3 regions of the Allobacillus sp. SKP2-8 genome follow, and region 1 is predicted to be linked to each of the others. Evidence: riboswitches for the same ligand, from Rfam matches in the RefSeq annotation. Region 1 holds a riboswitch; each other region holds the start of a gene.
What was found. A riboswitch is a leader RNA that binds a small molecule or an ion and turns the genes downstream of it on or off. The one in region 1 is predicted to bind S-adenosylmethionine.
Positions count from the first base shown of each region.

Region 1 (12,728 bases):
ATTAGCTTGCGCAGACATCGAATTCCGTTCCCTAGCCATCGAATTATCTTTCGCAGACATCGAATGTTTGCTTCCAGCCGTTGATCACTCGGTATCCATCATCTTCTAAATTATTTTCAATGTTATCGAATTTTTCGTTGTTTCAACATACCAATAATAATCGGAACAATCGCACTAACAGTCAATAAAATAAACAACCATGGCCCCGATCCTCCTGTCCACTCCATCGCAATAGATACCGATTCAATTAAAATCAATGAAAATATTACTAAACATAGATTTTTGATCAGATTAATCATTTTACGGCTATTTATATAAAATTCACGTGCATTCTTTTCATTGATTCGTTGAGGATAATTATGTGTCTCTGGATGGCGTTCGAACAACTGCATCAGTAACAAAATGAAAAGGCCAATTCCCGGTAAAATGAATAACTCGAACTTAGATCCCCAACGGTCGACTTCTCCACTGGAGTTATAATGTGCTGGCACTTCGTCTGGCAACTCCCCCCACACAAATCCAAGGAAAACCAACGAGCCTATAAAAGCTGTATAGCCAATAATGTCCCAAAGCTTTTCTGATGCCGTTTTCGGTATATCTAATTTAGGCCGATCGTCTTTTTCAATCATATTTTCCTCCTCCATTTGACGAATAATTAAATTCTTTCCCTGTTATGTCACTCATTAACTCACAAAAATCTTCCCATTGCTCCGGATATCGGTTGTCACCAGCCCGCTTTATACTTCGACGATTTCGACTTCTATACAAAGTTATTTTCCACTGCTGACCATCCAAAATTCGGGAGTCGGTGTACTGTCTTCTCCAATTTAGAATATCGACAAGCCGTAACCTAAAACGAATGCTTTTTATTTCGTCATTTGTTAATGTTCTTTGAACTGAGTCTTCTTCTATATAACTACGGCTCAACACCACTGTTTGTTTCACGAAATCGATCATCATATTCGTATGTCCTTCAGAAAAACTACCAATTTTCATTTCCAACCGTTCAATTTGTTCATAAGCATGAGTGATTGATTCTTCACGGGTCCACTCTTTTTCACAATTGCGGCAATGATATTCGGGTGAATTTGGCATGATTACGCAGCCGCCCAATAAGACTTTTGTTTCATCGGCTTCCAGGGCTAAATAAGAATCGGGTTCACCGTATACAATCGGAATGACATTCGTTGAGTCACACGCTGGGCACTTGCGATAATTGATCGCCATGGATATTCCACCTTTTTTTCATTCGAAATTATGTTTCTGGAAACTCCCTTGAAAATGAGTTATAGTAATTTAGTCAATCTAATTAAAGGATATGTGATTTTATGTCAGAACAACAATCGTTGACACCTCTGAAAGCATTGTTATTTGCCTTTCATGCAACCAATACAATTATTATTAGTTATCTACCATTATACCTTGCTGAACGAGGATTAACAGGGTCAGAAATCGGATTTGTGTTGGCGGTCGGCCCGCTTGCGCAAATTATATCCCAACCTTTTTGGGGCTATATGAGTGACAAGCATAAAACCGTTAAACGATTTTTATTGATTTGTATTTTCGGATTAATTATATTCAGCTCGATTTTCTTAAGTGTCACGCAATTTTACTTACTTATTTTCTTCGGATTTTTATTTTATTTCTTTTCAACACCAATTGGCGCACTTGGTGATAGTTTAGCGCAACGCCGTGCAGATGATGTCGGGGTTTCATTCGGGACGATTCGTACTTGGGGATCTGTCGGCTTTGCGACGTCTTCACTCGCCATTGGACTCGTACTCACTATTTACGGTGTAGAATACATGATTTGGCCATATTTGGCTTTCGCATTCATCGCTTTGTTCGTCACTTTCCGAGTGAAAGACGTGAAAGTTGAACAAGAGCCGATCAGTTTCAAAGATGCGGCTAGTTTATTAAAATATAAGCCTTTTATCTTCTTTCTATTTTTTATGATGTTTTTAACCGTATCACACCGTGCGAATGATAGTTACATCGGTTTATATATTGCTCAACTAGGCGGTTCCAACTTTAACGTCGGTGTCGCTTGGTTTGTCGGAGTCATTAGTGAAGCCATTGTATTTTTCTTTGCCGGAAAATGGTTCAGAAAGTATCACACATTGATCTTCGTGATTTTAGCCGGAGCAATCTACACGCTTCGTTGGTTCTTATTTACTCTTGTCGATGATTATTGGATGATTATTGGGTTGCAATTCTTACACGGTCTAACCTTCGGAATTTTATACTTGTCTGCAATGGACTATGTCACACGACTAATTCCACGTATTTTGCAGTCGACCGGGCACCTACTTTTCTATGCCGTTTTCTTCGGTGTATCAGGAATAATTGGCTCCCTTCTCGGTGGTGCAATTATTGACCAATACGGTGGATCGACATTGTACTTTGTATTAGGATTCATCGCATTAGGTGGTACAATCCTCATGACACTTTACCATCTATTGCCTTATGGGAAAAAAGCATAATAAATTTGAGGTAAATCCACTTTTTTTGGAAAGTGGCTCTGATTCTGCAATAAAATAATCGTTTAAATAACGTACTGATTGCACTGCATCTTGCACCATAATAGCAGTATAAAAAGCATATAAAACGCTTGGGTTTTAGTACTCCAAGCGTTTTTTTATATCATTAATAAAGATAGAAAAGTTATTGAGAATTGTTAGCATAAACAAATGAAAATATTGGCTTAAACTTCAAATGAAGGTTTAAGCCATTTTTACCATTATAATACTTATATGTTTTAATAAGAGTAACTATATGATTATGATTAAAAAAGGAGAGATGATTTGAAGAAAAAAATTCTGATTACAATGCTTATTGTGTTTGTTGCGGTAGCATGGTTTATCAATGATCAAAGTAAATATACTACGTATGAATCTGCAATATCTGAATTGTCAATTGATCGTAAAGGTATAGTGGAAGTTGAAATTGATGACAAGCGAAATCACAAACTGGTGCATTCAAATTCCCAAGAAGTAATTCAAAGCATTATAGAGAAACCTAAAAAAATGGAGCTTAAAGAAACAGATAAAACTCCTTCGATTGATTATTTAATCACTATTAGAACTTCGACTAGTACTTATTCCGCTGCGAATGGTAGTTATTATACCATCGCATTAGGTAAAGAGTTTGTTCATTTACCCGACGCTGCGTATAAAGTAGTAGGAGAGAATAAATTATATGATATTATTGAGAATACTGATTTTAATTGGGAAAGCAAACATCCTGGACATTAGTTGAAATGTTGTTAATTAATAGTTCTGGGAGCGCCCAGCTTCATGGTAAATTTATAGGAGATTCTTTTTTCGTCGAGTGGTTTCCAATGTTTAGACATGAATATAGTTAATTAGAAAACGACGTTGAAAGACTCAATCTGTTAACTTAGAAGTTAATCCCAATAATTGAATACAATTTCTCCAACTGTTTTCGACTTGCAAAACACAAGTTGTTCTAATTCCGCTTGGTGCAATGTATTTTCATTTTCAAGGATGATGTTTTATTCATGCGCAATGAGTGTGTCACGACTGTGCCCGATTGTTGAAATTTAATTTTGTCGCTTTGTACGCAGGAAATAAATGTAAATTGATGGAACAAGGAAACAAACAAAGAATATTCCTCCTACAAGTATTCCAGTTGAAATATCACCTGTAAAGGTAATTAAACCCCCAAATACAATGGCAATAATCGAACTTACAATTACTGAAATGACCAGTCCCTTTTTCGGAGACTTTTTACTTGATTCATGATCTACACTGATCCCCATAGACAAGTATGCGGAAATAACTCCTGTCAAAATAAGAACATACCATAACGGATTAGCTCTCATTCCATCCATTCCTTTGGTGACTAGGTCATACCCTAATATACCAATAATCGCAATGTTCTCAAATAAGAATAAAATCCTGATGTTCTGTAAGTTTTGCAGTTTCAATCGTTCATCTTTAATTTTTTTGATCATTCCATTCGCTCCTCCTTCTCTACCCAGAATAATTCATCCAATGACTTATTTACGACATCACAAATCGAAAGACACAATTTTAAAGTGGGATTATATTTTCCTTTTTCAATTAAACTAACTGTCTGACGGGTGATGCCTACTTTTTCAGCTAGTTGCTGTTGGGTTAAGTCCCTTTGAACACGAGCTATCTTCACATTATTTTTCACTTATATAATCCCTCCTCACACAGTGTTACTGTAACATATAAATTACATAATTCAAATTATACATTACATCGTATTTATGAAAAAGCGCTAATCCTTTCGATGGAAAAGCGTTTTATCAAAAACTTTATTGATATTTCGAATTTTCTCCACAGAAACGGAACTACTTAGTCTTATAGCGCCAATTTTTCATTTCTAACGGGCCTGCCAAATCAAAGTTAAGGTTGCTATTGAACATTGATAATTCGAAAAATATATGTAACGAGAAACGCACTTTGCATGTGCATTCCTCTTGTTTCTTCAAATGATCTTTTCGTGCTTCTACATTTAATACCCGTGTTCTGATTCCATCGCATTTAATTTTGTTGCATGTACAGTTCCATAGGGATGCTCAGGGGGCGCATAAATTGAATACAGTTTTAATGGAAATGGACCGATGTTTGTCATGTTGTGCCATTTTCCTGCTGGTACCATCACCGCATCACCTGGTCCAACTTCCACACAGAAATCTAACCGGTCCTTTTGATCTCCCATCTGAACAAATCCATGCCCTTCTTCTATCCGTAAAAATTGATCCGTATTCGGATGAATTTCCAAGCCTATATCGTCACCAGGCATAATGGTCATCAACGTCACCTGAAAATGTTCTCCCGTCCAAATCGCTGTACGAAATGTTTCATTGGACCGGGTAGCGCCGGCAATATTGACAACAAATGGGTGACAACCACAATCAGGCATGGAATGGTTATATGGATGATTTAGGTATCCGTAATTCATAAACCAACTTCCTTTCAAAAATATATTTCAGTTTAATCTATGCGAATAACCATTTTTGTGATTATTGGTTTGTATCGACAGCGATTCATTCTATAAGACTCTTTGTGCAATTTTCATAGCCACTCGGAGGATAGACATTCTCTATAAATTTTCCGGCAAATGGCAATAATTACCCGACTTCTGTTCTTGATACGTGTTCTCAACTACTGAAGTCACGAAATTTGCTCGGTCTCCGTTCTTGATAGACGCTCTCTACTACGGAAGCAGCAATAATCGCTCAGCTTCCGTGCTCGATAGACGCCCTCTACTACGGAAACTTCAATTTCCGCTCGGCTTCCGTGCTCGATACACGCTCTCTTCTACGGAAACTTCGATTTTCGCCCAGCTTCCGTGCTCGATACACGCTCTCTTCTACGGAAGCAGCAATATTCGCTCAGCTTCCGTGCTTGATAGACGCTCTCTATTTTTTCAGCCATTCGGACGTCTAGAGACCTCCTATAAGAATTTCCATGCAATTTTCACAGCCGACCAGGTATATAGAGATACAAAAAATCATTTTACGCGTTGACACTTCTCCTTCAACGTGCTAACATATCATTTAACTCAAAAAATTAATATTTTTCAAACTCTTATCTAGAGTGGCTGAGGGACTGGCCCGATGACGCCCGGCAACCTTTAAACAACGGTTTTAAAAGGTGCTAATTCCAGCAAAGCAAATCTGCTTTGAGAGATGAGAGGGACCAAAATGTCGACATCGTATATTCTGGCCTCTCTGCTCAAAGCAGGGAGGTCTTTTTAATACCGTGAGATCAAAATGAAAGGAGAACATCAATGACAAAGACTGTGCAGCATGGTTCAGTTTCCATTCCAAATTTCAGTTTGGAAAGCGGCGAACAATTGGATGAGATCCACCTTGCCTACGAACAATGTGGTCCGATCGATGCACCGACCATTCTCGTTTGTCATGCACTAACTGGAAACCAATTCGCTGTAGGGACTGAATCCAATCCTGGTTGGTGGCATGGATTGATTCAAGACGGTGGATACATCGATACGACACGCTATCAAGTAATTACGTTCAATGTGTTAGGTGGATGTGATGGTTCGACTGGACCGGGTTCACTGCAATCGAATGGTAAACCTTATCAGGATCAATTCCCGACACTCACCGTTCGTGATTTGGTTGAAGCTCAATTTGTTGCACTCAACATTTTGGGCATCGATCAATTGAAAGCGGTCATCGGTGGTTCCTTAGGTGGAATGCAAGTATTGGAGTGGGGATTTATGTATCCCGATTACATGGAGGCCATCTTCCCCATTGCCGTCACACCTGTTTTTTCCGATTATGCGATCGCCTTTAATCACATCGCAAAGCAAGCCATCCTACGCGATCCGGCTTTTAAAAATGGTGAACAGCCAAAAGACGGATTACATTTGGCACGAATGGTCGGTATGGTCACTTATCGACCGGAAGAATTGTTCAGCAAGCGATTTTCCAGACAACAACAAAATGGTGTATACGATGTTGAGTCTTACTTAAATTACCAAGGCGAAAAGCTTGCGAACCGCTTCAATCCATATAGTTATATTCGATTATTGGAAGTGATGAACGGACACGATATCACCCGAGGCCGAGGTAGCTATCAACAAGTACTTGAGCAATTGAATGTGCCGATCTTTGCTTTGGGATTTCAAAATGATCTGCTTTATCCACCAGAAAAAATTAACCGCTTCGTGACAGATCTTGAGAAAGCTGGGGCGTATGCAGAATATCACGAGGTCGAAACAATCTTCGGACATGATGGATTTTTGGTTGAGTTTGAAAAATGGGGACCTTTTATTCAAGAAAAATCAATGTCTTTAGAAACTATTAAAAATTAAAAGGAGCGATTTACATGACTAAGAAAAATTATCGTTTGGAAACTGTCAGTATTCATGGAGGACTAGAAGCAGACCCGGCAACCGGTTCACGTGCATTGCCGATTTATCAAACGAATGCTTACCAATTTAATAACACAGAGCATGCAGCTGATTTGTTTGGCTTAAAAGAGCAAGGCTATATCTATACACGAATTGGAAATCCGACAGTCGGCGCATTGGAAGAACGAGTTGCTCAATTGGAAGGTGGTGTCGGTGCATTGGCGCTTTCCAGTGGAATGGCGGCAATCACAGCAGCAATTTTCAACGTAGCGGAAGTTGGCGATGAAATTATTTCAGCCTCAACGTTATATGGTGGGACATACAATTTGTTTGCGACGACATTCCCGAAACATGGCATTACTACTCGATTCGTCGACCCGAAAGATCCAGAGAATTTTAAAGAGGCCATCACTCCAAAAACGAAAGCCATTTTTGCCGAAACAATCGGAAATCCAGGTTTAAACATTTTAGACATTGAAAGAGTCGCTAAAATCGCACATAAAGCCGGCGTGCCGCTCATCATTGACAATACCTTCGCAACTCCTTATCTCTGTCGTCCAATTGACTTCGGCGCTGACATCGTCGTCCACTCGGCAACAAAATGGTTAGGTGGAAACGGTAAAACATTAGGTGGAATCATTGTCGATGGTGGAAAGTTTGACTGGGATAATGAACGATTCCCTGGTTTCACACAGCCTGACCCTAGCTATCATGGGTTAGTTTATGCCGAAGCTTTACCAGAAGCTGCTTTCATCACAAAGGCCCGCGTACAGGTTTTACGTGATACCGGTGCTGCTTTAAGTCCTTTCAACGCTTTCCAGATTGCCCTTGGAATCGAAACGCTTCATGTTCGATTAAAAGAACATGTAGCTAACACGCGAAAGATCGTTGACTACCTGGAATCTCACCCAGCTGTCGAGTGGGTTACGTATCCTGAACAAGAAAACCATGAATCCGTTGAACTCGCCAAAAAGTATCTACCAAAAGGTGCGGGGTCTGTCGTCGTCTTTGGCATTAAAGGTGGATACGAAGCAGGTGCAGAAGTCATTAACCAAGTAGATCTGTGGTCGCACCTCGCAATCGTCGGGGATGCCAAAAGCTTGATCATCCACCCGGCAAGCACAACTCATCAGCAGTTAAACGAAGAAGAACTGCAATCCTCTGGGGTCACTGAAGATTTAATTCGCTTGTCTGTCGGCATTGAGCACGTCGATGATTTAATCGATGACTTAGAGCAAGCTATTGCCAAAGCTACAGGGATAACATCGAACACAGAAACAACAACCGTATAAACAAAAAGAAAAACGACAACCACTATATTCGGTTGTCGTTTTTCTATCCAACTACTACGAATTTTTTCTTATAAATTTATTCAGCCAGTTTAGTAGCACGTGTAATTGCCAAAAACGTCAAAACAGAGGTCAAAACGATGAAAAAAACCCAATAACCATTTCCATTCCCGGCTAAAAGAACGCCAATGAATGCAGCAATCACCGCGGACAATTGAAGCACAACCCAAGTCAAATCTGTTAAAACTTTTTTCATTACCTTCACCTTCCATTATCCAAATAGCACTTCAGCAACATAGATCACGACACCAACAGTCAAACTGCTTAGAATTGTAGAAACCAAAACAATCTGGCCAGCTAACTCTGGATGATGATCGAATTCCAAGGCGAATTGCGCACTATTTCTTGAGGACGGAAAAGAACTAGCGATAAACAATGATTGTGCGACAATACCATCCAATCCGAGAATAAAAATCAGCCCTAACGCCAAAGCTGGCGAAACAAACAGACGACCAAGGATTGACAACAATAAAAGTTTATTAAACTTTTTTAACTGGACATAGGCAAGCTGCGCACCAAGTGTCAACAAAGCAATGGCCAAAAAAGCGTCCGATAAGTTTTCTAGCGGTTGCCATAGAACCGTTGGGATGCTGATATTCAATGCTTTCAAAACCACTCCCAATAACAAAGCATATAACATCGGAAGCTTCAGAAATTGACCGAAAGCAGCCCCTTTTCCTTTTGCATGAACAGAAACTGAATTCATTAAACCATATGTATACGTAATGAAATTTTGAATAAGCATCACGATAATCTGGATGGTCATCCCTAGTGGATGTTGGTGAAAAATCATCTGGCTGACGGGTATTCCGTAATTTCCAGAGTTGATCAATACAACACTATTCTTGTAAACCGCTGACATCCCTTTATCAAGCTTAAGTAATTTGACGACACTATACGAAAATATCATTAGTAAAATGGATAAAATTCCTTGAAAAAACAAGACATCAAAGAGAACGTTTAAGTTGATATCACTCTCGTAGATATTGACAAATGCGACAACAGGTAACAGTAAATACGTCAAGATCTTTGATAATGTCTTTAAATCTAACGTAAATTTTCGCTGCAATAATGCACCGACCGCAACTAAGATTAGCAATGGTAAAATGATACCCATAATAATATTGAATAAAATTTGCATGATCAATCCATACCTTCGTTTGTTCTACCTGTATCTTACCATAATTTAGCTGTTGAGGTTAGGCGGGTTGGAATGATATGAGCCTAAATAAGAAAAATATGGGCCTGTAAACATCTATTTGGCCCTATTTCATTGATCTATGAACCCCTCATCAAAAAATATGATCCCAATTTAAAGATATATGTGACTAACTTAAAAATATATGTGCCTTACCCTCATATCAAAAAAGCCCAACATGACGTTGGGCTCCATTTTACTCATATTCTTTTTCGAACGTCTTCGTACTTCTGACTGTGTCAATCGGGCGAACCATTTTTTCAATTTCCTCACGTTGTGGTTCCAATTTTGGTGGCAATGCTAGTTTTTCACCAAGTGTTTCGTATGGCTCGTCATCCATGAATCCTGGTCCGTCTGTCGCAATTTCAAATAAAATTTGTGGTGCGACTTGAGCATATAATGAACCGAAATAAAATCGTTCAACGAATCCAGAGTTCGGTAATCCAACTTTTTGGAAATGGTTAATCCAGTCTTCCAGTTTTTCTTTGTTTGAAACACGAAATGCGGCGTGATGAACGGTTCCGTAACCTTGTTGATGCCTTGGTAAAACCGTGTTGTATTCTACGATTATTTGGCCACCATTTCCGCCTTCACCCGTTTCAAATAGATGGAATGAATCTTCCTTGTCAATTTCCTTAAATTTCAAGATTTGCTCCATCATTTTTTTGAAAAATTCATAGTCATCAACGCGGACGATAATCGGGCCTAAACCAGTGATTGCATATTCCAGTGGAATTGGGCCGTCTTGCCATGGCGTTCCAGGTGCAACCCCGTTATCGTTTTCATCAGAAATCAACTGATATTGTTGGTCATCAAAGTCAACGAACGGAAGTATTTTCTTGCCGAATTGTTCTTGAATTCCTTGGTGTTTAACTTCTAGGCGATTAAATCGCTTCACCCAATAATCAAGTGCTTCATCACTTGGTACGCGGAAGGATGTTCTGGCGATTTCGTTTGTTCCGTGCTGTCCCTTAGGGATACCAGGAAAATCAAAGAATGTCATGTCTGTTCCTGGATTCCCTTGATCGTCCGCGAAAAATAAATGATACGTCTGAATATCGTCTTGGTTCACTGTCTTCTTCACTAAGCGCATACCTAACGTATATGTGAAAAATTCATAGTTCTTCTCCGCACTGCTTGTAATGGCTGTTACGTGGTGCATGCCCTTTAATTGTTCCATTAAAAATTCCTCCATAAATTTATTTCGATCGCTTTCTAACTTCAATTGGATATAATGATTCAGTTAATTGATCGCGAAGATTTTCATACTGAGGCGGTAGCTTTAATTCACTACCAAGCTCATCTCTATTTTCATCAATCGCGAAACCTGGGGAATCGGTCGCCATTTCAAACAGAATTCCACCGTGCTCTTTAAAATAAATAGAGTTGAAATAGTTTCGGTCTTTGACTTCTGTGACGCCGAATCCACTTTGATGTAAATGTTCTTGCCAGTCTCTTAAGTCATTATCGTCAGTTGCTCTCCATGCAATGTGGTGCACTGTTCCTACACCCATCATGCCTCGGTCATTTGATGCCATTTTTACATCAATGATGTTCCCGATATCTGCCTGCGATTGATAACGAATATATTCATCATCCGCATCGATTTCCGTTAAACCCATCTGGTCTTCAAGTAAATTGGCCGTTTTAGTCGGATTGGATGAATATAAAATGCCCCCGCCAAATCCTTTAATCGCCATACCTGGCGTGATGCCATCAAATTCCCATGAGTTATTCTCTCTAGCCTCACGTTCAACGAGTTCAAGATGAAGTCCGTGTGGGTCATCAAATTGCAAATACGTTTCACCAAAGCGTTCCGTTTCTCTAATTGAAATTTGGAAACTTTCCAGTCGTTTTCTCCAATCCTCCAATGACCCTATTGGCACAACATACGTCGTCACACCTACTTGACCATCTCCTATTCTTCCTTTACGACCATTCGCCCAAGGGAAAAAGGTAATGATCGTGCCTGGACTTCCCTCTTCATCACCAAAATATAAATGATACGTACCCGGGTCATCAAAGTTAACCGTTTTTTTGACTAATCGCAATCCAAGCACACCTGCATAAAAATCGACGTTTTCTTGCGGATGGCCGACGATGGCTGAAATATGGTGAATTCCTTTTGTTTGTTTTCCCATATACACGCCTCCTAATTTAAGTTTTGAGCATGTAGCCCAAGTTTTTTCAACTGCTCAATGAGCTGTTCTTTTTCTTCGACATCGAGTCCAGCGAAGATTTCTTGTAACCCTTTTTTATGTGTTGGAAATACGTCATCCATAAGCGTCTTGCCTTTTTGAGTGATTGTTGCTAATTTAACACGACGATCACTTGGATGAAGTTTCCTTTCAAGTAACTCTTTCTTTTCTAACTGATCGACTACATAAGTTATACTGCTGCTTGCAATCAAAACCTTTTCACCGATTTTTTGAATGGGTTGGTCTCCTTTGTTATAAATTAACTCAAGAACCGCGAATTCAGTCGGATTCAATCCTAAATGTTTAATATCTTCAATGACACGCTTTTGAATAGCATCTAACGCACGTGTCAAAACAATAAAAAGTTTTAAAGATAATCCCTCGTCTCGTTCTTCTGCCAAACGAATCACCTCTTTTGTATCTCTCAAATTCATTTATCTCGAATTAATATTAATTTTACAAGATGATTATTTGTAATTCAACCATAATGCTTTTTAGTATCCTTACTATTTTCAGAAGGTTCGATTACAATAAAGAAAAAGGGGGCTTCTATATGAAAGCAATTGGAATTATTTTAATTGTCATTGGAGTGGTTGGGATTCTTTTAGGATCGATGATGTTCGGGGATATTGGAATTGCAGCCATGATCGGCGCTACAGGTGCATTGGTTTCAGGAATCGGTTTCTTACAGGTGAACAAAGCACTCCAGCAGTTATCGAATCGATGAATCCATTAAAAAACCAGCTCATCCCCTTTAATAGGCGGAAGAGCTGGCTTTTTATTTTTTCAAGACTGAAATGATCTTCGTTTGTTCACCTGTCTGTTTCCGAATCTTTTTTCGAGCTTCAGCTGGGGTTCGCGCATTTAATTGCTTCGTCTGCGACTCCCCGTTCGTTTCCATTTCCACAACAAAACATTTTTCTCCACATCTCATCGTCAACACCTCACAAGCTATTTTGCTAACACTTCAGATTTATCCGGTTTTTTTGCAAGGATCGCACAAACCATTCCTATAACCGGAAAAATTAATGAAGCGAGTAATACTGGCGTGTAACTATGAAATAAATCAAAACCAACACCGAACGGAAGTGGTCCTAATGAGGAGCC
Region 1 covers NZ_VMHF01000005.1:35,840-48,567, reverse strand. The annotation lists gene FPQ10_RS06420 (hypothetical protein) at 1-109, shown strand, start outside; gene FPQ10_RS06415 (DUF1648 domain-containing protein) at 123-629, opposite strand; gene FPQ10_RS06410 (hypothetical protein) at 622-1,227, opposite strand; gene FPQ10_RS06405 (MFS transporter) at 1,329-2,483, shown strand; gene FPQ10_RS06400 (hypothetical protein) at 2,805-3,254, shown strand; gene FPQ10_RS06395 (hypothetical protein) at 3,563-3,976, opposite strand; gene FPQ10_RS06390 (helix-turn-helix transcriptional regulator) at 3,973-4,182, opposite strand; gene FPQ10_RS06385 (cupin domain-containing protein) at 4,507-4,956, opposite strand; SAM riboswitch class I at 5,583-5,693, shown strand; gene metX (homoserine O-acetyltransferase MetX) at 5,788-6,837, shown strand; gene FPQ10_RS06375 (O-acetylhomoserine aminocarboxypropyltransferase/cysteine synthase family protein) at 6,852-8,168, shown strand; gene FPQ10_RS13025 (hypothetical protein) at 8,245-8,421, opposite strand; gene FPQ10_RS06370 (AEC family transporter) at 8,437-9,366, opposite strand; gene FPQ10_RS06365 (ring-cleaving dioxygenase) at 9,620-10,603, opposite strand; gene FPQ10_RS06360 (ring-cleaving dioxygenase) at 10,623-11,564, opposite strand; gene FPQ10_RS06355 (MarR family winged helix-turn-helix transcriptional regulator) at 11,576-12,055, opposite strand; gene FPQ10_RS13020 (hypothetical protein) at 12,175-12,348, shown strand; gene FPQ10_RS13015 (hypothetical protein) at 12,400-12,555, opposite strand; gene FPQ10_RS06350 (MFS transporter) at 12,573-12,728, opposite strand, start outside.

Region 2 (7,866 bases), on a different contig from region 1:
TCCCCATAAGAATAGGAATAATGATCCCATAGCAACTGCAATCCTGCACTTGTCCCGATTTCTATGAGTGAAAGTGGTCTCTTGATCTGGTTGTATATATAACAAAACACAGGATACAGATAGGCACATCGCCGTACCTCATTTGTTTGGACTAGCTTCTTTCCTAAGATGGCCTTTATTTTATCTTTATTTTTCATGCAAAAATCTTTTAAAAAAGGAAAGGGATTATCCTCTCTACTCACCTGATCGACGATGCTAGGATAGAATTCCTTCAATTCATGTTCCTCACCTTGTAGCAACAAATAATGAACAGCGCCAAAAAGTAAGTTAGGGATCGGTTGCCCTTCTCTTGCATACATGCTTAAATCCAACAATTCATTATCTGTTGCAATTTGGTTCGATAAATTTTCATAGAGATCACTCGATCCGTGACATTCTAATGTAGCAAAGTTCTTAAATCGTTCAGCGATCCTTTGGGACATAACTTCCCCTCCATATCGTTAGCTCCATTTTTTCCCAAAACACCATTCAACTTAGCTTCCATCATTCATCTTTATTGTTTTTAGTGAAGCCAATTTTATAAAAAATCTTTCCGCTTCTCAGTAAATAAAACCCGAATACAAATTGAATCACTACCATTACGAGATTCTGAACAATGAATTGTGTTTGCTCGTTCGTACCTACACTGTTAACAGAAGATGTGAAAATGATATTGGATATAATCTGAAACGCTTTTGGAAGGGAATAGATGATTAAAACTAATCCGACCATCTTCATAAAAAGATAAAATAATGAGCCAATCTTATCTTCGTCTTTCGCAGACAAATTGTTAAAGGCTAATTCCACAACGGCTTTTCCATCTTTAAGTAGGTAAAACCCAATGATCAAAAGAATTACAGGGTACACGACTTGAAAAATTAGCGAAAAACGATAAGAACTTAAATTCTGATTCGTCATCATATCCGGTTGATTATAAATAGACATAAATTGAAAAACCACCGGAGTAATATGGACTAAGCCCCAAATAATCGTAAGAACCCCGACGATTTTCAATCCAGACTCAAAAAGAGCTTTTGGTGGAACCATTTAAAGACCCCCCTTTTCACTTGGCTTTGTTAAAGTCCGTTGTTAATGATTCAATATCGGTTTCTCCACGATTTATCAGCGGCTTCGCACAGTTTATCGGCGACTCCGCTCGATTTATCGACGGCTTCGCTCGATTTATCGACGGCTTCGCTCGATTTATCGGCGGCTCCGCACAGTTTATCGACGGCTCCGCACAGTTTATCGACGGCTCCGCACAGTTTATCGACGGCTCCGCACAGTTTATCGACGGCTTCGCTCGGTTTATCAGCGAAAAGCTTTCACCCACAGGCAATTAAAAATCAACACTAATCTTTAACAGAGCCTTTGGGCGCCATAACTTTATTTATAATCATCGTACCACAAATCTAAATATTTTGAATTATATTTTACATTACTTAAATTCAAAATGTAATCGAGTGATTTAATAAAAAAACAGCTGCTATACACTATGTATAACAACTGTTTTCAAGAATCTATGATTTAGTTATTTTCAAAGAAACGCTTTAACTCATCTACTTTATCTGTACGTTCCCATGTGAAATCTTCATCTGTTCGTCCAAAGTGTCCGAAAGCTGCTGTTTTCTTATAAATCGGCCGCTTCAGATCAAGCATTTTCGTTATACCTGCAGGGCGCAAATCAAATACTTCTGGAATAACTTCAGCCATCCGTTCTTCAGAGACAGCGCCTGTTCCAAATGTATCAACATTAATGGAAACGGGCTGTGCTACGCCAATTGCATAAGCCAATTGCACTTCACACGTTTCAGCAAGTCCCGCAGCGACGATGTTTTTCGCGACATAGCGCGCAGCATAAGCGGCTGAACGGTCAACTTTCGTCGGATCCTTACCACTGAATGCTCCTCCGCCATGACGAGCATAACCACCGTATGTATCTACGATGATTTTTCTTCCTGTCAACCCGGCATCCCCCTGAGGTCCGCCGATGACAAAGCGTCCTGTTGGATTAATGAAGATTTTTGTCTCATCATCCATTAACTCTTCTGGTACGATCGGTCGAATGACGAATTCCATAATATCATTCTTGATCTGTTCCAATGTAATTTCCGGATGATGTTGTGTAGACAAGACAATCGTATCAATTCGTCCTGGTGTACCATCTTCCTTATACTCAACCGTTACTTGCGTTTTCCCGTCTGGTCGTAAATACGGAATCACTTCCGTTCGACGAACATCGGATAAACGCTTCGACAGCTTATGAGAAAGTGAGATCGGCAGAGGCATTAATTCCTCCGTTTCATTCGTTGCAAAACCGAACATCAAGCCTTGGTCACCTGCACCAATTGCCTCAATGTCTTCATCCGTCATTTGTCCTTCTCTTTTTTCATAAGCAACATCGACTCCAGCAGCAATATCTTCGGATTGCTCATCAATGGAGGTCAATACAGCACATGTCGCATAATCGAAACCATATTTCGCCCGTGTATATCCAATTTCTTTTACTGTATCACGAACGATTGTTGAGATATCAACATATGAAGTCGTTGAAATCTCTCCGGATACTAAAACAAGACCTGTTGAAACCATTGTTTCACATGCTACTCGTGCATCTGGATCTTCTTTTAAAATTTCATCCAAGATGGCATCTGAGATCTGGTCACTGATTTTATCTGGATGGCCTTCTGTAACCGATTCAGATGTGAATAATCTTCGTTTCCTTTCCATATCTATTTCCTCCCAAGAATTATTACGGCACTCTCTCCTGGTCAGACGACAGCATCACTCTTCATACGGCTTGTAATCGAGTGATGTCAGAGACGTAGTTTTAATATCAATTGAAAACGAACGTCTTCAATCCAACAAAAAAACCTTCCCCATTTATCCATGACAAAAGGGAAAGGTGATTATCCGCCTTCCGCTCTTATCGTCCAAGGGACACCTTGCATCAGGTTAGCACCTGTCACAGCTTGTGATGGTTGCCGAGCTTCATCGGGCCTGTTCCCTCCGCTTTCTCTGGATAAGAGTTATTCCGTTTCTGCATTATCATATCGCTAAATAAGGGAACTTGTCAATTTATATTGTCAATGATTAACTAATTCGACTTTACTGAAAACGTGAACGTCCATCTACTGGTGCAGCGCTTGAATCTGCTTAATCGCACGAGCCATTAATTGGTCCGGAATTTCTGAAACATGTACCCACCTGACATCGTGATCTTCATCATTTTGACCGATTTCTGTCTCATCTGTCACGAAAAGATAACGGAAATCATAATGAAAATGGCCTGGTTCGCCTTTTTGTTTATTCGTAGGGATGTAATGAATATTGACATCAAAAGGATACAGCTGTTCTTTATGTACTGAATGAAGACGCACATCGATGCCTGTTTCTTCCTTCACTTCACGAATGGCTGCTTCCTCTGGTGTTTCTCCTGGATCCACATGGCCACCTGGTTGTAACCATCTTTCCAATGATTTATGAAATAACATCAATATATGATCCGGCTTATTCGGATGAAGAACAAATCCGCTACCGGTAATATGTCCCGGTGACACGCTTCGGTCAAATAATTCTTCGCGGTCTTTAATGAAGGAAATAAACGGGATGAGGTTCTCTGCCTCTTCAGGAAATTGAAGCATATACGTTTGGAACTGTCTCAAAGTTTCTTCTTTATTTGTTTTCGTTTCCATTTAAATAACCTACCTTTCAAAAAAATCAGCTTGTAAACTTCTTAATAAAAGCATAACATGTTTACATTAAATACGATATTTCATGATTAAGCGACAGATTTAGAGTATGAAAGATAAAACAATCCATCAAATTTTAATAAAAGGTTGGTAAAGTACCTCTGAATGTTGTTATAATTTAGTCACAATTATTTTCACCATTAGTATGGATTAATATATCTAATGTGTTATACTAATAACCAGATTGAAACAGCACACTTTAACTTAAACGTAAAGGATGATGAATGAATGAGCACAAATACACTTGATTCGCTCGTCTCTCGCTTAACCGATTTAGACGTGAATCATCAAAATCTTTCAGTTGCTGAACTTGTTGAAAAAGTATTGAGCCGTGAGGAAGGCGTCCTGTCTTCTACCGGAGCCATTCGCGCAACAACTGGAACATATACAGGAAGATCACCGAAAGATAAATTTATCGTAAAAGATGAAGAATCCCAAGATCATGTTGAATGGGGAAGTGTCAACCAACCAATCAGCGAAGAAAAGTTCGAAAATCTATTTCATAAAGTTATCGATTACTTGGAAACTCAGAATGAATTATTTACTTTCAAAGGCTTCGCCGGTGCGGATGAAAAATACCGCCTGCCGATCCAAGTCATTACACAATTTGCTTGGCATAACCTATTTGCCAATCGTCTATTTATCCGTCCTTCAAAAGAAGAGCTAGAAAATCATCAGGCTGGATTTACAGTCGTTTCTGCTCCACATTTCAAAGCTGACCCTGAAGTAGACGGTACAAATTCTGAAACATTTATTATTGTTTCATTTAAGCACCGAATCGTTTTAATTGGCGGAACAGAATATGCTGGAGAAATTAAAAAATCCATTTTCTCTGTCATGAACTATATGCTACCGACTAAAAATGAAGTGCTTCCAATGCACTGTTCAGCGAACGTCGGCGCAGAAGGTGATGTTGCTTTATTTTTCGGACTTTCCGGAACAGGGAAAACAACTTTATCCGCCGACCCGAGCAGAAGCTTAATCGGTGATGACGAACACGCATGGAGCCAAAACGGTGTATTCAATATCGAAGGCGGATGCTATGCAAAAACCGTGAATCTATCTGCTGAAAAAGAACCACAAATCTTTAATGCCATTCGTTTTGGTTCTGTTTTGGAAAACGTTATTTTGGACGAAAACCGTGAAGCAGACTATGATGACACGAGCTTAACAGAAAACACGCGTGCCGCTTACTCAATTGATAATATTGATAATATCGTCCGTCCAAGTCGTGCCGGACATCCGAATACAATTATCTTTTTGACTGCTGATGCTTCAGGCGTATTGCCTCCAATCAGTAAGCTATCAAAAGAACAAGCAATGTACCATTTCTTAAGTGGTTATACGAGTAAACTAGCTGGAACTGAGCGTGGTGTCACAGAGCCACAAGCGACATTCTCTGCTTGCTTCGGTTCACCATTCTTGCCATTACCAGCTGCAGAATACGCAAAAATGCTCGGTGAAAAAATTGATGAGCACAACTCAGAAGTATTCCTAGTGAACACAGGCTGGACAGGTGGCCCATATGGCGAAGGCTCACGTATGAAACTTGGTTATACACGTGCCATGGTTCAAGCAGCTTTGGAAGGCGATCTGAAAAATGTTGAAACCGTACAAGACGATTTCTTTGGTCTTCACATTCCGACCGAGTGCCCTGGTGTACCAACAGAAGTTCTTCACCCAAAGAAAACATGGGCTGACAAAGATCGTTACGACCAGCAAGCACAAGACTTAGCGAAGAAATTCCATGAAAACTTCAAACAGTTCGATCATGTAACAAAAGATATCGCTGAAGCAGGACCAACGTTTAGAGGATAATTGAATAAAAAGTGGTAAGGACCGGGTGATCCCGGTCCTTTTTTTGTTGGTCATTGTAAGCTGCGGATAATATATGCGCCCATTCTGAAATAATATGGTTCCATCTCACACGGTTATGCGCCCGGGAGCAAAGGATATGCGACCCGCATACGAATTTATGGACCCAAAGTTGCGACTTATGTGCCCAATCTCGAAATATATGAGCCCAACCGTAATTAGCGCGTGCTATTCACCCACCAAGATTAACTCAACCAAATATATGTGCCCATCTTGAAAAAATATGCGTCCATTCCATACGGATATGCGCCCACGAACATAGGATATGCGACCCGCATACAAATTTATGGACCCAAAGTTGAAATTTATGTGCCCGGTCTCAAAATATATGGGCCTAACATGTCGGATGTAGCTTTACTAATCCTGTGTTGTGAAATATACGCAAGGAAAATAATTGTATATAGATTAATTTTTGGTACACTTTTTAATAGGGGGAGGAAAGTACATGAGAAAGATGGTTTATTTATTAGTAGGGGTATTGATTTTACTTGTTGGTTGCCAGGAAGAAGCACAAGATCACGATGAGGACGTAAATGAACAAGAAGAAAAAAAGACAAAAAGTATTGATGAAACGGAGATAAATGAAGAGGATATAATAAGTGTAGAAGATTTTGATTTACCTGATCGGACAAAAGGCTTTTTTTGGACAGGAACAGATGGCAAAAATCAATTTCACTTTTTAGGAACTATGCATATAGGCACAGAGGATATGTATCCATTTGAAGAAGATATCGAATCAGCACTTGAAAACTCAGACTTTCTTCTAGTTGAAAAGCATTTCTCTGAGGATGAACAAGATCTAACCCAAGAATATTTCTATTACCCAAATGGAGAAACATTAGAAGATCATATGCCAGAAGAATTAGTTGATTCAATTAGGGATTATTCAACAAAGATTAAAGCGAGATTTGGACAATTGAATAGCATGAAGCCATACGCGCTCTCTAAAAGAATTATAAACTATGAAATAGGAAAAAAAGGTCTTACTAGCGACTATAGCGTGGAAGAATATTTGACAAAAACAAAACCAAAAAACACGGAAATTATCGGCCTTGAAGGTCGGGAACGTTACGAATTGATTCATAATCAGCCAGATGATTACTATGCTTACATGCTCGAACAGACTATTGATAATATGGATAAGCAAATCAATGAAGGGATAAAGAGCTTTGCTGGTTACCGACTTGGTGATGAATCAATGTTAACCGATATTAAACGTACTGTAGATTCCAACTCTGAAAATCAGAAATACGAACAGATGTATATCGATAATATGATGGTCAAAAGAGATCAAATGATGGCCGATCGAATCGCCGAGATCTCAAATGAATATTCCGGCAAAAATTTCTTTGTTGCAGTAGGAACCGCTCACTTTTTTAATGAAGGAAATGTGCTCGAGTTATTGAAGGACAAAGGATTTGAGATAGAGAGAAACTAAATAACTTTTTCACCTGTAGAACTAGCCGCTTGTATTTTAGATGAAACAGGTTGTGAATGGAAATTAAGTACATGATTAATGTATTCCAACCTGAAGGGTTTTAGATCTTTAAGCGAACTTTTTGTATCTAATTTTGACAAAAGTGAAAAATACTTTGTGACAATACACTTTGATAGTAAATCAGTAGCCTTAATTTATATTTCATGAAATGTTTCAATAGTATTCTGTTTTATACTATAAACCTGTTATAAGCAAGTTTATTTTGCAAATAATTCTTACTTTCGGTATTCGGATATTCTTCGATGGAACAGATTTACTATTTCTTCAACTGGATGTCCCTCTTCAATAATGCTTTCTAAGATTTCTTCAGCAATTAAGTAGGGGTCTTGCATTTGAATATTCTTATTAAAAGAATTAATAATGGCTCGGTTGGTCTCCCTAAGATTTCTTTCTTTATTTGACATTGGCACTATAGCCAATGGTAGGTTGAGACGTTTTCTTTTCGGTTCCCGATTCACAATATCACCTCGGTTATCACTGTTTAATATAAGTTATGTGATATGTAGAAAAAATATAAAAGAAAGTGTCCATTATCGGACACTTTCTTTTTGTTTGGCTCTGCGATTAGCCATTGTTCTTCTGTTTTCTTCCCGTAAACGCTTTTGTCTGTTGTTCAAGCCAACACGAGCGAGTGGTATACCTGCACGTTTTTTGGTTTGCTTACTTTGTTGTTCAGTGCTTTTTACAACCGTATTTACAGAC
Region 2 covers NZ_VMHF01000014.1:972-8,837, forward strand. The annotation lists gene FPQ10_RS10135 (DUF2332 domain-containing protein) at 1-482, opposite strand, end outside; gene FPQ10_RS10140 (hypothetical protein) at 544-1,086, opposite strand; gene FPQ10_RS10145 (hypothetical protein) at 1,077-1,382, shown strand; gene metK (methionine adenosyltransferase) at 1,567-2,769, opposite strand; SAM riboswitch class I at 2,963-3,068, opposite strand; gene FPQ10_RS13455 (NUDIX hydrolase) at 3,171-3,734, opposite strand; gene pckA (phosphoenolpyruvate carboxykinase (ATP)) at 4,020-5,609, shown strand; gene FPQ10_RS10165 (TraB/GumN family protein) at 6,112-7,104, shown strand; gene FPQ10_RS10170 (hypothetical protein) at 7,695-7,866, opposite strand, start outside.
Region 2: another riboswitch for S-adenosylmethionine. It lies ahead of metK (methionine adenosyltransferase); the one in region 1 lies ahead of metX (homoserine O-acetyltransferase MetX).

Region 3 (12,728 bases), on a different contig from region 1:
CTTTAATCTCTAAAGTTGATCCAGCCATATCAATACCTCCATTTTCTATGATATATATTGGTCATTCCCAATCTATTCTCATTCTTAGTTTATAACATTTATAATTTATAATCAACCATCCGCCGAAGAATGACCTTTATTCGGCACAACCTCTATTATAGTAAAGATACAAGGAATATTAAACTGAAACGACGTAAGTTATTGATTTTTCGTAAAATGTTGATTTCTTGGCATTGGAATTGTGGAGTTTTAGATTGATATAGAAGGAGTTTTTCATGGTGAGAATGAAAGGCCGAATGATGAGAATCAGAATCTCGCTTATATAGGACTCTCCGACTCAGTTTTTTAAACGCGGGGTTAGTAGCCTTCTATAAACAAGATTCTAATACTGATCGGCTTCCGGGCTTGATTGGCGTTCTCGTCTCGATACTTAAATGAGTGCTTGTGCAGCGCGAAATGCCGTCGAGAACGTGCTTTGATGGAAGCTTCAATAATTGTTCGAATTCTTGGCTTGATAGGCACGCTCAACAACGGAAGTTTCTATAATTGATCGGCTTCCGGGCTTGATAAGCGCTCTCTACTACGGAAGGCTCTAAAATTGGTCGGCTTCCGGGCTTGATAGATGCTCTCAGCTACGGAAGGCTCTAAAATTGGTCGGCTTCCGGGCTTGATAGATGCTCTCAGCTACGGAAGTTTCTAATATTGATCCGCTTCCGGGCTTGATAGATGCTCTCAGCTACGGAAGGCTCTAAAATTGATCCGCTTCCGGGCTTGATAGATGCTCTCAGCTACGGAAGGCTCTAAAATTGATCCGCTTCCGGGCTTGATAAGCACTCTCTACTACGGAAGATTCAATTATTGTTCGCCTTCCGTGCTTGATAGACGCTCTCTACTACGGAAGATTCAATTATTGTTCGCCTTCCGTGCTTGATAAGCGCTCTCTACTACGGAAGGCTCTAAAATTGGTCGGCTTCCGGGCTTGATAGGCACGCTCAACAACGGATGATTCTAATATTGATCGGCTTCCGTGTTTGATAACCACTCTCTACTACGGGATATTTTTCACAAAAACTCCCAGAAGGTCTTATGTAACCTAAAGATCCACCACCTAATTTAAACAACTCCAACCAATAATTTGGCTGGAGTTGATGGGCTTTTTTTATTCATTAACGATGTAATTGTCGTCCAACTTCTGAAACTAAGTTATTACACTTCTTATAATCATTCTCTCGCTTTTGTTCAACTTGTAGTCTTCGATTGAGGTTCATACTGTATTCTTTGTACCCCATTCCGTGAGATTGCTGCATGGATTTCTCCATATCCTCTGTGTAATTCAAGTCAATCTCATTGTCATTAATAATGAAAAATCATTCCTTTCGTCTTTGATGTTATATAGAATACCACGAATGTTAAGGATTCAAAAACCCTTATAGATTAGGTTTATCCGAATGAAGAGGGGTATAAACATCTTATTTGATGTTATACCCCTCATTCTTATAATTGGTATGGATAACTGAACATTTCTCTCGAATGCTAAAGATTCAGATTTTATTTAACCGGTACGACAGCGCCCTCATACTTTTCTTCAATGAAATTCGTGATTTCTTCAGAACGAAGAACTTCGACCAAAGTTTGGAGCGCTTCGTTATTTTCATCTTCTGCGCGCGCTGCGATGATGTTCACATAAGGTGAGTCGGACTCTTCAATAATTAACGAATCTTCTCTCGGTTCAAGGCCCGCTTGGATTGCGTAGTTTGTGTTGATTGCGACTAATGCATCTTCTTCTCTTTCATAAAATTCCGGAAGCATTGCTGGTTCAATACTTGCATCAAACTCAAGATTCAATGGGTTTTCAACCACATCTTCAACAGTTGCAGCGTCTTTGTTTACATTTTCATCTATTTTGATCAAATCATTCTGTTCAAGCAAAGTAAGAACTCTTCCGTGGTCGGCAACAGAACGACTTAGAAGTACGACTGTTCCTTCCTCTACATTATCGATACTTTCGATGTTCTTAGAATAAATGCCTAAAGGTTCGATATGAATGCCGCCAATATTCACAAAATCATACCCAATATCTTCTTGCTGTGATTCAAAGTAAGGAATGTGTTGAAAGTAGTTTGCATCGAGTGTGCCGTTATCTAAGTCTTCGTTTGGCAATACATACTCTTGGTACGTTTCAATCGTTAGGTCAATTCCTTTTTCTTCAAGAAGCGGTTTTGCTTCCTCTAACACTTCAGCGTGAGGAACGCTTGTTGCACCAACGACAATTTCAGTAGTATCTTCTCCGTTAGAATCACCATTACTTTCTTCATCAGATGATCCACACGCTGCCAATGTCACAATCAATGTAATTCCTAATAAAACCAATAATAATTTTTTCATGTTTTTTAAACTCCCCTTTTATCGTTTATCCATTTTTTTTGCCGTAAAGTCGCCTGCCCATTGAAAAATGAAGACGATGGCGACGATAAAGACGGTACATGCAAAGACAACATCATTATTTCTTCGTTGGAAACCATTCATATAAGCTAAATCACCAAGGCCGCCTGCGCCAATCACTCCTGCGATAGCTGTATAACCGATTAACGCAATTGCTGTAACCGTCAGACCTCCGACTAGTGCTGGTTTTGATTCCTGCAATAAAACCTTAAAAATAATCGTGTGGGTTTTTGCCCCCATTGACTTTGCTGCCTCAATTACCCCTTTATCTACCTCCTTTAAGGCAATTTCAACTAACCGTGCGTAAAACGGTGCCGAACCGATAATCAATGCCGGTAAAGCTGCTTTCGGTCCACGGATGGTATCCATCAAAAAGTCTGTAAATGGAATGAGCAATAAAATTAATATAATGAACGGGATGGCACGGAAAACGTTAACGAACGTCGCTGTGATTCCGTTCACCAACCGGTTGCTCCAAAGATTTCCTCGATCGGTTAAATAAAGAACTAAACCGAGAATAATTCCGAGAATAAAAGTGCCGATTACTGAAATAACCGTCATATATAATGTTTCATACGTTGCTGTCCATAAGTCATCCATGATGACATTTGGGAATAATTCGTTAAGCATTTGTAACCACCTCTACTTCTACACCTGAGTTGCGAATATACTCCATCGATGCTTCAATCACTTTTCGCTCCCCATCCAGTTCAACGAACAATGTACCGTAAGAGCCTTCCTGAGTTTGTGAAATTGATCCTTGCAATATATTCACGTAAACATCGAACTGTTTTGCGACTTCACTGATCAAACTCCGTCTCGCTGTACCGCCGACGAAATGTAGCTTCACCACTTCTTTGCTTTCATCTTCCGTAATGAAATCTTTCAACCGTTCAGGGTCATGTTCAAGCGGTGATAATTGCTGAACAAATCGTTTCGTCGTTTTCTCTTTCGGATTGATGAACACTTCCAACACATCACCGACTTCAACGACTTTCCCTTGCTCCATAACTGCTACGCGATGACAAATTTTTTGAATGACATGCATCTCATGCGTAATTAAGATGATCGTCAATTTCAGTTTTTCATTAATGGATACAAGTAAATCCAAGATATCATCCGTCGTTTCCGGATCGAGGGCGGAAGTTGCTTCATCACAAAGCAGCACTTCGGGATCGTTTGCGAGCGCTCGGGCGATGCCAACACGTTGTTTTTGACCACCGCTTAGCTGTGATGGATAACTGTTTTCTCTTCCTTTTAATCCCACAAGCTCAATCAATTCATTCACTTTTTCTTTGCTATTCTGTTTATCGACACCAGCAATTTCTAAAGGAAATGCAATGTTTTCATAAACGGTACGAGACCAAAGTAGGTTAAAATGCTGAAAGATCATTCCTATTTTTTGTCGTTTTTTCCGCAGATCATTTTTTCCTAATTGGGTCAATGACTGCTGGTCAAGTGTGATTTCTCCACTCGTCGGTTCTTCCAGTCGATTCAACAGACGAACGAACGTACTTTTACCTGCACCAGAATAACCAATCACACCAAAGATTTCACCTTTTTCAATATCTAATGAAACATCATCGACTGCTTGAACCGTTTGATCCTTCGTTTGAAAATGTTTCGAAAGCTTTTTAATCGATATCATGTAACTCCCTCTTTCTTTAGTAAATAAAAAAACCTTCCTGCATAAGAGAACAGAAAGGAATCGGGCCTTCGTTCCCTTATCTTTCAAAGCATCCCCTGCTTTGCTGGAATTAGCACCTGTTGGATGATTTTAAACATCATCCAGTGGTTGCCGGGCTTCATCGGGCCAGTCCCTCCACCTCTCTTGATAAGAGTTTATCTATAAAATTGTTAATTTAACACGTTAAAGCGATACGTTGTTAACACATAAAAAAATCTCCCTTGCAAGAACAAGAAAGAAACGTTTGATCTCTCTCTTATCTTGCCATGCACTCAGCATGAACAGGAATTAGCACCTTTCGAATAAATTCGATGGTTGCCGGGCTTCACAGGGCCGTTCCCTCCGCCACTCTTGATAAGAAATTTTGCTATGCGATTTGTATTAATGTTAATATTAGCATGAAGCGAGTTGGTCGTCAATCTTATTTTTGAAAAAGGGGAAATATAAAATGAAAGCACCTCAGTTTGAATTACCTTACTTAAATGAAGACCGAACATTCTCTCTAGATGAAGTACTCGGCAAAAAAGTCATTGTTCTTACTTTTTGGGTATCTTGGTGTCCAGACTGTGCAAGAGACTTGCCGAAAAAAGAGCAATTTTATAAAACAACGCGTAACGATGAATTAGAAATGATTACGATTAACGTGACTGGTCGTGAGCGGTCAGAGGAAGAAGCGTTGAAATATCAAGAGCAATTTTTAACCCAGCCCGTTTTGAAAGATAACGGTCGTGAAGTATATGACCTTTATGATTGCACTTCCGTCCCAACGACAATCGTCATTGATAAGAATGGTGAAGTGGTCGGTCGATTCGGTGATCAAGCTGACTTTGTGGAGATTTTGCAGGTAATCAGTAAAGCATTGGCATAAGCGTTTCTAAATGAGGCTGGGACAATATCTTTAAAGTTGACTCAGATACGAACATTCTAATTTAGTAATGCGGAAATACCCGCTTCGGAAATATACTCCGCTTTTCGCGGGCAGCTGTTGAGCCTCCTCGTGCTTCGCACTGCGGGGTCTCACCTAGGCTTTTGCTCCCGACGCCCAGGACGGGCTAGTGTCAACGTTGGCCACAGGACGTGGCCGCATTTAGTTGACCGCAGAAGTCTCCGTATATTTCCTACGCTAAGTTAGATTAATATTCGTGCTTCTAAGTTTATAACTTTGTCACAGCCTATTTTTATGGAAAGATCGAACTTAACGGAGGATTTATCGGCGGCTTCTACTCATTATTCAACGGCTTCATGACGTTTTTCAACGGGTTCGCATATTTTATCGACGGCTTTTACCGATTTTTCAACGGCTTCTCATGTTTTTTCGGCGGCTTCACTGCATTTTTCAACGGCTTCATGACGTTTATCAACGGCTTTCCATTTTCTTGCCTTCCATAAAAAATACCGAACGCAAGGAGTATCCTTCGTTCGGCATGTCAGATGTATAAGTATAATTATATTTTATTTTTCTCCGTGACCAAGTAGGGTCCAAGTTCTTTTAATAAATATGGCACAGAGTGAAATGTATAGATTCGATCGACTGGCTTGCCGTCTTTAAACACCATTAAACATGGAACACTCATAATATTGTACTGTTGTAGAAAATCTGGTGCAGTCAGTCCATTTAGTTCATAAAATTTACTGTCTTCCAGTGTGTCTTCTATATAAAGAAGCATTCGTTTTGCCACTTTACATGTACCGCAGAAGGGACTATTGATAAATAATATATGATACTGCTTTTTCTTTACTAGAAATTGCGCATTCTTTTCGTTAATTGCATTCATGCTCATTCAAACCCTTTCAAAAAATCCACATCAACATTTATATCAGCTGCTTGTAAAATTGATGCTAACACGTACTCAGGTGTTTCTTCAACTTCCCGATACTTTCGGTCGATATAGAGGTTTTGAGCATGAGAGATTTCTTGATTCAGTAACTTTCTTAATTTGATGCCTGGTTCATCTTCGTCCGTCAAAATAAACACATCACGATCATCTAGCTGGTGCTCTTCAATCATTAAATCTAACGCATGTAAACCAAGTGTTCCGAATGTACATAAAATAAAAGCTTCATCCTCAAGTACCCGTTTAATTTTTTTCTTATCTTGCTTTCCTTCTACGATAATTACCTTTGACAACTCATCCATGTATGATCACCAAATTTTGTTTTCATTACCTATGGAAAAAGCTGATCACGATCGATCAGCTTTCAAGGTTCTATTCTTCTTCTTCTGTCATTTTTTGATATGCGTCAGCATCCATTAGTTCTTCTAGCTGAGATGAGTCGTCTAATTCAACAACAACCATCCAAGCTCCTTCGTATGGGGATTCGTTCACTAATTCAGGGCTGTCTTCTAATTCTTCATTAACTTCGACAACTTTTCCTGAAACAGGTGCGTATAATTCAGACACTGTCTTAACGGATTCAACACTGCCAAATGGCTCATCCAATTCCAATTCGTCACCGACTTCTGGTAATTCAACAAACACAATATCCCCTAGTTCGTCTTGTGCGAATTCCGTAATGCCGATTCGAACCTTACCGTCTTCATCTTTCACCCATTCGTGTTCTTTTGAATAACGTAAATCTTTTGGTAAATTCATCGTTCGACCCCTCCTATAACCATTTAACTACTTATATTCTACTATATTTATTGAATGGATGACACATTCTTGCTGTTTTATTTCCATTCCGATTCAAAAGTCTCTTCTTTGAATCCTACTGTTGATTTTTTGCCATCCGTCACCAATGGACGTTTCATTAACATTCCATCTGATGCAAGTAGCTTGATTTTCTCATCGTCAGCCATGTCATCCAGCTTGTCTTTCAACCCTAATTCACGGTATTTTTTTCCTGATGTATTGAAGAATTTCTTGATCGGCAGATCGCTTTGTTCGATAATCTTCTTCAATTCGGATTCACTTGGTGGGTTGTCGACAATATGTACTGATTCATAAGCTATATTGTTCTCATCCAACCATTTTAATGCTTTCCGACATGTGCCGCATTTTGGATATTGATAGATCGTTACTGTCATCTGAAAACACCTCCACCGTTAGTTTAGCATATTTCCGTTTGGATGAGGGAAGACACAACTTGTATAGTAAGCTTTGGTTACTTACGAAATGAAAAACGATATAAAACCTCAGCAGAAGTTACTCCACTGAGGTAATGGTCAATCTATTAACCTATCTTTAAACCGTATATTTTTCTTCTTCAATTAATGTCTTCGCAATCTCACGTTTCTTCTCAATTACGTTTGTTGGGTCGTGACGAGTTAGTTTACGAAGGGCACCAAGCATCATGCGTAGACTGTCCCCAGAGTCACTCGCAACTAATGTTTCTTTTGCATCCGCTTCGATGCTGTTAAATGCTTCTTGAACATAAACTTGTGTGTAAAGAACTTTCTGTTTATGCTTTTCTTCGCCGTCTTTATTGATTGCTTTTTCTGTACGAAGGATTGCGGCTTCCATATTGTAAATTTCACCAGCCATATCAGCAATGTTCGCTAATAACTCTTGTTCCTGTTCTAACTTATCTTGGAACTTCTGAGCAGCGATTCCTGCAGCCAATAAGCCGATCTTCTTCGCGTTTTTCAGTAGGTAACGCTCTTGTTCAAGTGTTTCGTCACCAACCGGTTCAGGCATCATTGTCATCAGCTCTTCTTGCAATGCTGTTGCTTTTTCAAGAAGTGGTAGCTGGCCTTTCATGGCTTTTTTCATGAATGTGCCTGGGACGAGCATACGGTTAATCTCGTTTGTTCCTTCAAAAATACGGTTGATTCTTGAATCACGGTACATACGCTCAACTTCATATTCTTGCATGAAGCCATAGCCACCGTGGATTTGAACAGCTTCATCAGCTGCATAATCAAGTAGTTCTGTTGCCATATATTTGTTCATGGAACATTCGATTGCGTATTCCGCGATACTTTTCGCAACTTCTGATCCGTCGTTCAACTCTTCTTGGGATAATCCACCCATACGCTGTTCAAAAAGACCAACTGTACGGTAAACGGAACTTTCGTTGGCATACGTACGAGCTGCCATATTTGCTAGTTTCTCTTGAATCATTCTGAAGCTTGAGATTGGTGTGTTGAACTGTTTACGTTCGTTTGCATATTTCGTAGCGACTTCAATGGCACGTTTCGCACCACCGACGCCACCGATTGCTAGTTTATAACGACCAACGTTCAAAATGTTGAACGCGATAATGTGACCGCGGCCGATTTCACCGAGTACGTTTTCAACTGGTACTTCTGCATCTTCCAACACTAATGTACGTGTAGAAGAAGATTTGATTCCCATTTTCTTCTCTTCAGGTCCAGTAGATACGCCAGGGAATTCACGTTCAACGATAAATGCTGTGAACTTATCGCCATCGACTTTCGCATAGACGACGAATACGTCTGCGAATGCTGAGTTAGTGATCCACTGTTTTTCACCGTTAAGTACGTAATGAGTTCCCGCTTCATTTAACTTAGCTGTTGTACTTGCACCTAATGCGTCAGATCCTGAACCTGGCTCAGTCAATGCGTAAGCCGCTAACTTCTCACCAGTTGCCAGGACAGGTAGATATTTTTCTTTTTGTTCTTTGTTACCGAAGAAAACGATTGGTAGCGAGCCGATACCAACGTGTGCACCGTGAGTGATGGAGAATCCACCAGCAAGGGACATTTTCTCAGTGATCAAGGAAGAACTGACTTTATCCAATCCGAGTCCGCCGTATTCTTCTGGTACGTCTGCACCTAGAAGACCAAGCTCTCCTGCTTTTTTAAGCAAGTCAACAGACTTATCGAACTCATGATTTTCCAAGTTATCAAGGACTGGCCAAACTTCACCTTTTACATACTCTTCCGTCGTTTTGGCAATCATTTTATGCTCACTTGTAAAATCCTCTGGTGTTAACATATCTTCAGCAGCAATGTCTTCTACTAAGAAGCCTCCGCCTTTAATTACTTTTTCTTGTGTTTCGCTCATACGTTTACCCTCCAATAATGAATGTTTTATAGTAATTCAAATACGCCAGCTGCACCCATACCGCCACCGATACACATTGTGACGACGCCATATTTCACGTTACGACGTTTCATCTCATTCATTAATGAAACAGTCAGCTTCGTACCTGTACAACCGAGTGGGTGACCTAATGCAATTGCTCCACCGTTTACGTTAACGATGTTTTCGTCTAATCCAAGTTCACGAATGACTTGTAATGATTGAGAAGCAAATGCTTCGTTGAGTTCAAACAATCCGATATCCGACAATTCAAGACCAGCCATTTCTACTGCTTTCGGAATTGCTTTAACTGGTCCGACCCCCATGATTTCAGGCTCGACACCTTGTACGGTGAATGAACGGAATTTCACAATTGGTGTCAGTCCTTCTTTCTCTGCTTTTTCACGGTCCATGACTAAAACAGATGCTGCACCATCACTCATTTGTGAAGCATTACCAGCTGTGACGGAACCACCCATCGTGAACGCTGGTCTCAATTTCGATAAAACTTCAGGTGTTGTACCCGGACGTACACCTTCATCTTTGGAAACTGTTACCGTCTTTTCATGAACTTTATTTTCTGGACCGACTTTGCGTTGTACAACATCAACCGGAACGATTTCATCATCAAATTTACCTTCTTTTAATGCTTTCTCGGCACGCTCGTGGCTTCGAGCAGCAAAAGCATCTTGGTCTTCACGGGAGATCCCGAATCGTTGTGCAACTTCCTCAGCTGTATGTCCCATTGACATGTAATAGCCTGGTGCATTTTCAACTAAGTCCAAGTTTGGTTTGATAACGTGTCCGCCCATCGGAATCAAACTCATGGATTCAGCTCCACCAGCGATAATCGTTTCCGCATTTCCAAGCATAATTCGCTCAGCTGCATAGGCAATACTTTGTAGTCCTGATGAACAATAACGATTGATTGTAATGCCAGGTACATCATGATCCAACCCAGCAAGACCTCCGATGTTTCTTGCCATATTCATTCCTTGCTCTGCTTCAGGCATCGCACAACCGATAATGATGTCATCGATTGGGCCGTCATAATTGTTCGCACGTTTCAATACTTCTTTTACGGTTACAGCGGAAAGATCATCTGGACGTGTATTTGCGAATGATCCTTTCATCGCTTTACCGACAGGTGTTCTTGCACCTGCGACAATGACTGCTTCTCTCACAATTTCTCCCCCTTTTTTCGAATTGGAGTTATTCCGTTTATTAGTTACGTAGTGGTTTACCTTTCATCAACATATGCTGCATACGTTGTTGTGTTTTCGCTTCACCAATTAAGCTGATGAATGCTTCTCGTTCTAAGTCAAGTAGATATTGTTCATCGACCAGTGTTCCGTATGCAAGTTTTCCACCTGCAAGAACATAAGCTAATTTCCCAGCAATCTTCAAGTCATGTTCAGAAGCATAGCCACCTTGTACAAGGCCTTTAGCTCCCAGTAACATCGCTGCATAGCCTGGTTCACCAACAACAGGTACTTTTTCACGTTTTGGCGCTTGGTACCCTGCTTTTGCTAAGCCAAGCACACTTTGTTTAGCGTCATAGATGAGGTGATCACCATTAACACTGATTTTGTCATGGTTATCCAAGAATCCGCTTTCACGTGCTTCAGCGGCTGAAGTGGACACTTGTGCCATTGCCACTTTCTCAAATACGTCATTCGCTACTTTCGTTAAATCGAAATCAGGTCCTTGTGGCAAGCCGCGTAGTGACTTCAAATAAAGCTCTTTCGTTCCGCCACCACCTGGAATTAAACCGACACCGAATTCAACTAAGCCCATATACGTCTCTTGAGAAGCTTGAATGCTCGCAGCTGGAAGGCTGACTTCAGCTCCACCACCTAGCGTCATACCAAACGGTGCGACGACAACCGGCTTTTCATTATATTTAATATTCATCATTGTGTCTTGGAATTGTTTAACGATCATTTCCAATTCAATGAAGTTAAAGTCTTGAGCTTCCATCAGCATCATGCCAAGGTTTGCACCGACACAGAAGTTCTTGCCTTGGTTCCCGATGACAAGCCCTTTATAATTTTTATTCACTTCTTCCAATGAATAATTGATCATTTGAAGAATGTCTGGTCCAATCGCGTTGCTTTGTGAATGGAATTCAAGGAGTGCAACGTCATCACCTAGGTCGATCAAGCTTGCACCTGAATTTTTCTTGATGACACCATGTGTTTCTTTGTGTAATTTCAAATTAATTTCTTTTGGATTGACGTCTTTTTCCACATATTCACCGTTGTGATAAAAATACTCTTTTCCGTTTTCGGATTTATAAAATGTTTCGAATCCGCTTTCAAGCATTTCGTCAATCCAAGCAGGTACTTGTGCGCCTTCTTCTTTCATTCGTTCAACAGAAGATTTCACTCCGATTGCGTCCCACATTTCGAATGGTCCGAGCTGCCAACCGAAGCCCCATTTCATCGCTTCATCAATCGCCTTCACATCATCGGCAATTTCACCGAGTAATTCAGCGGAATAAATGAGCGTTGGTTTTGTGATATTCCAAACAAGATCGCCACCACGGTCGCCTTTTGCATTCACCAGTGCTTTTACTTTTCGTTTGGCACCTTTTTGCTGCTTGGCTTGACCGGTTGCTTCAGTTTTCAATTTTTTCTGCTCATCTTCATACTCTAAGGTTTCAGGGTTCAATTCGTAGATGACGCTACCCTTCTCACCTTTTTTCTTCAGGTAAAAACCTTTACCAGCTTTGGCACCGATCATGCCTTTTTCATTCATCTTCTTCATGAATTCTGGCACTTCAAAAACTTGTTTTTCTTCACCTTCAACTTGGTCGTACACGTTTTTGGCTACGTGAATAAACGTGTCCAAACCGACGACATCAAGCGTACGGAAAGTCGCACTCTTCGGACGACCAATCATAGGACCAGTTACAGAGTCAACTTCACCAATGCTGTAACCACCTTTGAGCATCTCTTGAACGGACACTAATAAGCCGTACGTTCCGATGCGGTTCGCGATAAAGTTCGGTGTATCTTTTGCTTCAACGACACCTTTACCAAGTACATCTTCACCGAATGCCTTCACGAATGAAAGGACTTCCGGATCTGTTTTCTCAGTCGGAATCACTTCAAGAAGCTTCAGATAACGTGGCGGGTTGAAAAAGTGCGTTCCAAGAAAATGCTTTTGAAAATCTTCCGAACGGCCTTCCACCATTGCATTAATCGAAATCCCAGAAGTGTTTGATGTAACGATCGTACCTTCTGTTCTGTGCTCTTCCACTTGTTCGAAAACTTTTTTCTTAATATCCAAGTTTTCGACAACGACTTCAATAATCCAGTCAACTTCTTTTAATTGCTCCATATCATCGTCAAAATTCCCTGTCGTAATTAGATCAAGGCTTTTTTGACTCGTGATTGGAGAAGGTTTTTGTTTTTTCAATTTCGCTTTACTTTCATTCGCTATACGGTTTCGAACAGAAGCGTCTTGTAATGTGAGACCCTTCTTTTCTTCCTTTTCCGTTAGCTCACGAGGAACAATATCCAACATCAATGTAGGTATTCCTACGTTTGCCAAATGTGCTGCAATTCCAGCTCCCATAACACCAGAGCCTAAAACAGCTGCACGCT
Region 3 covers NZ_VMHF01000009.1:21,103-33,830, forward strand. The annotation lists gene sufC (Fe-S cluster assembly ATPase SufC) at 1-28, opposite strand, end outside; gene FPQ10_RS13090 (YuzK family famiily protein) at 1,167-1,337, opposite strand; gene FPQ10_RS08410 (MetQ/NlpA family ABC transporter substrate-binding protein) at 1,549-2,385, opposite strand; gene FPQ10_RS08415 (methionine ABC transporter permease) at 2,404-3,072, opposite strand; gene FPQ10_RS08420 (methionine ABC transporter ATP-binding protein) at 3,065-4,090, opposite strand; SAM riboswitch class I at 4,164-4,283, opposite strand; SAM riboswitch class I at 4,383-4,490, opposite strand; gene FPQ10_RS08425 (TlpA family protein disulfide reductase) at 4,578-4,997, shown strand; gene FPQ10_RS08430 (thioredoxin family protein) at 5,575-5,904, opposite strand; gene FPQ10_RS08435 (toprim domain-containing protein) at 5,907-6,266, opposite strand; gene gcvH (glycine cleavage system protein GcvH) at 6,337-6,723, opposite strand; gene FPQ10_RS08445 (arsenate reductase family protein) at 6,801-7,157, opposite strand; gene FPQ10_RS08450 (acyl-CoA dehydrogenase family protein) at 7,315-9,099, opposite strand; gene FPQ10_RS08455 (acetyl-CoA C-acetyltransferase) at 9,126-10,301, opposite strand; gene FPQ10_RS08460 (3-hydroxyacyl-CoA dehydrogenase/enoyl-CoA hydratase family protein) at 10,342-12,728, opposite strand, start outside.
Region 3: another riboswitch for S-adenosylmethionine. It lies ahead of FPQ10_RS08420 (methionine ABC transporter ATP-binding protein); the one in region 1 lies ahead of metX (homoserine O-acetyltransferase MetX).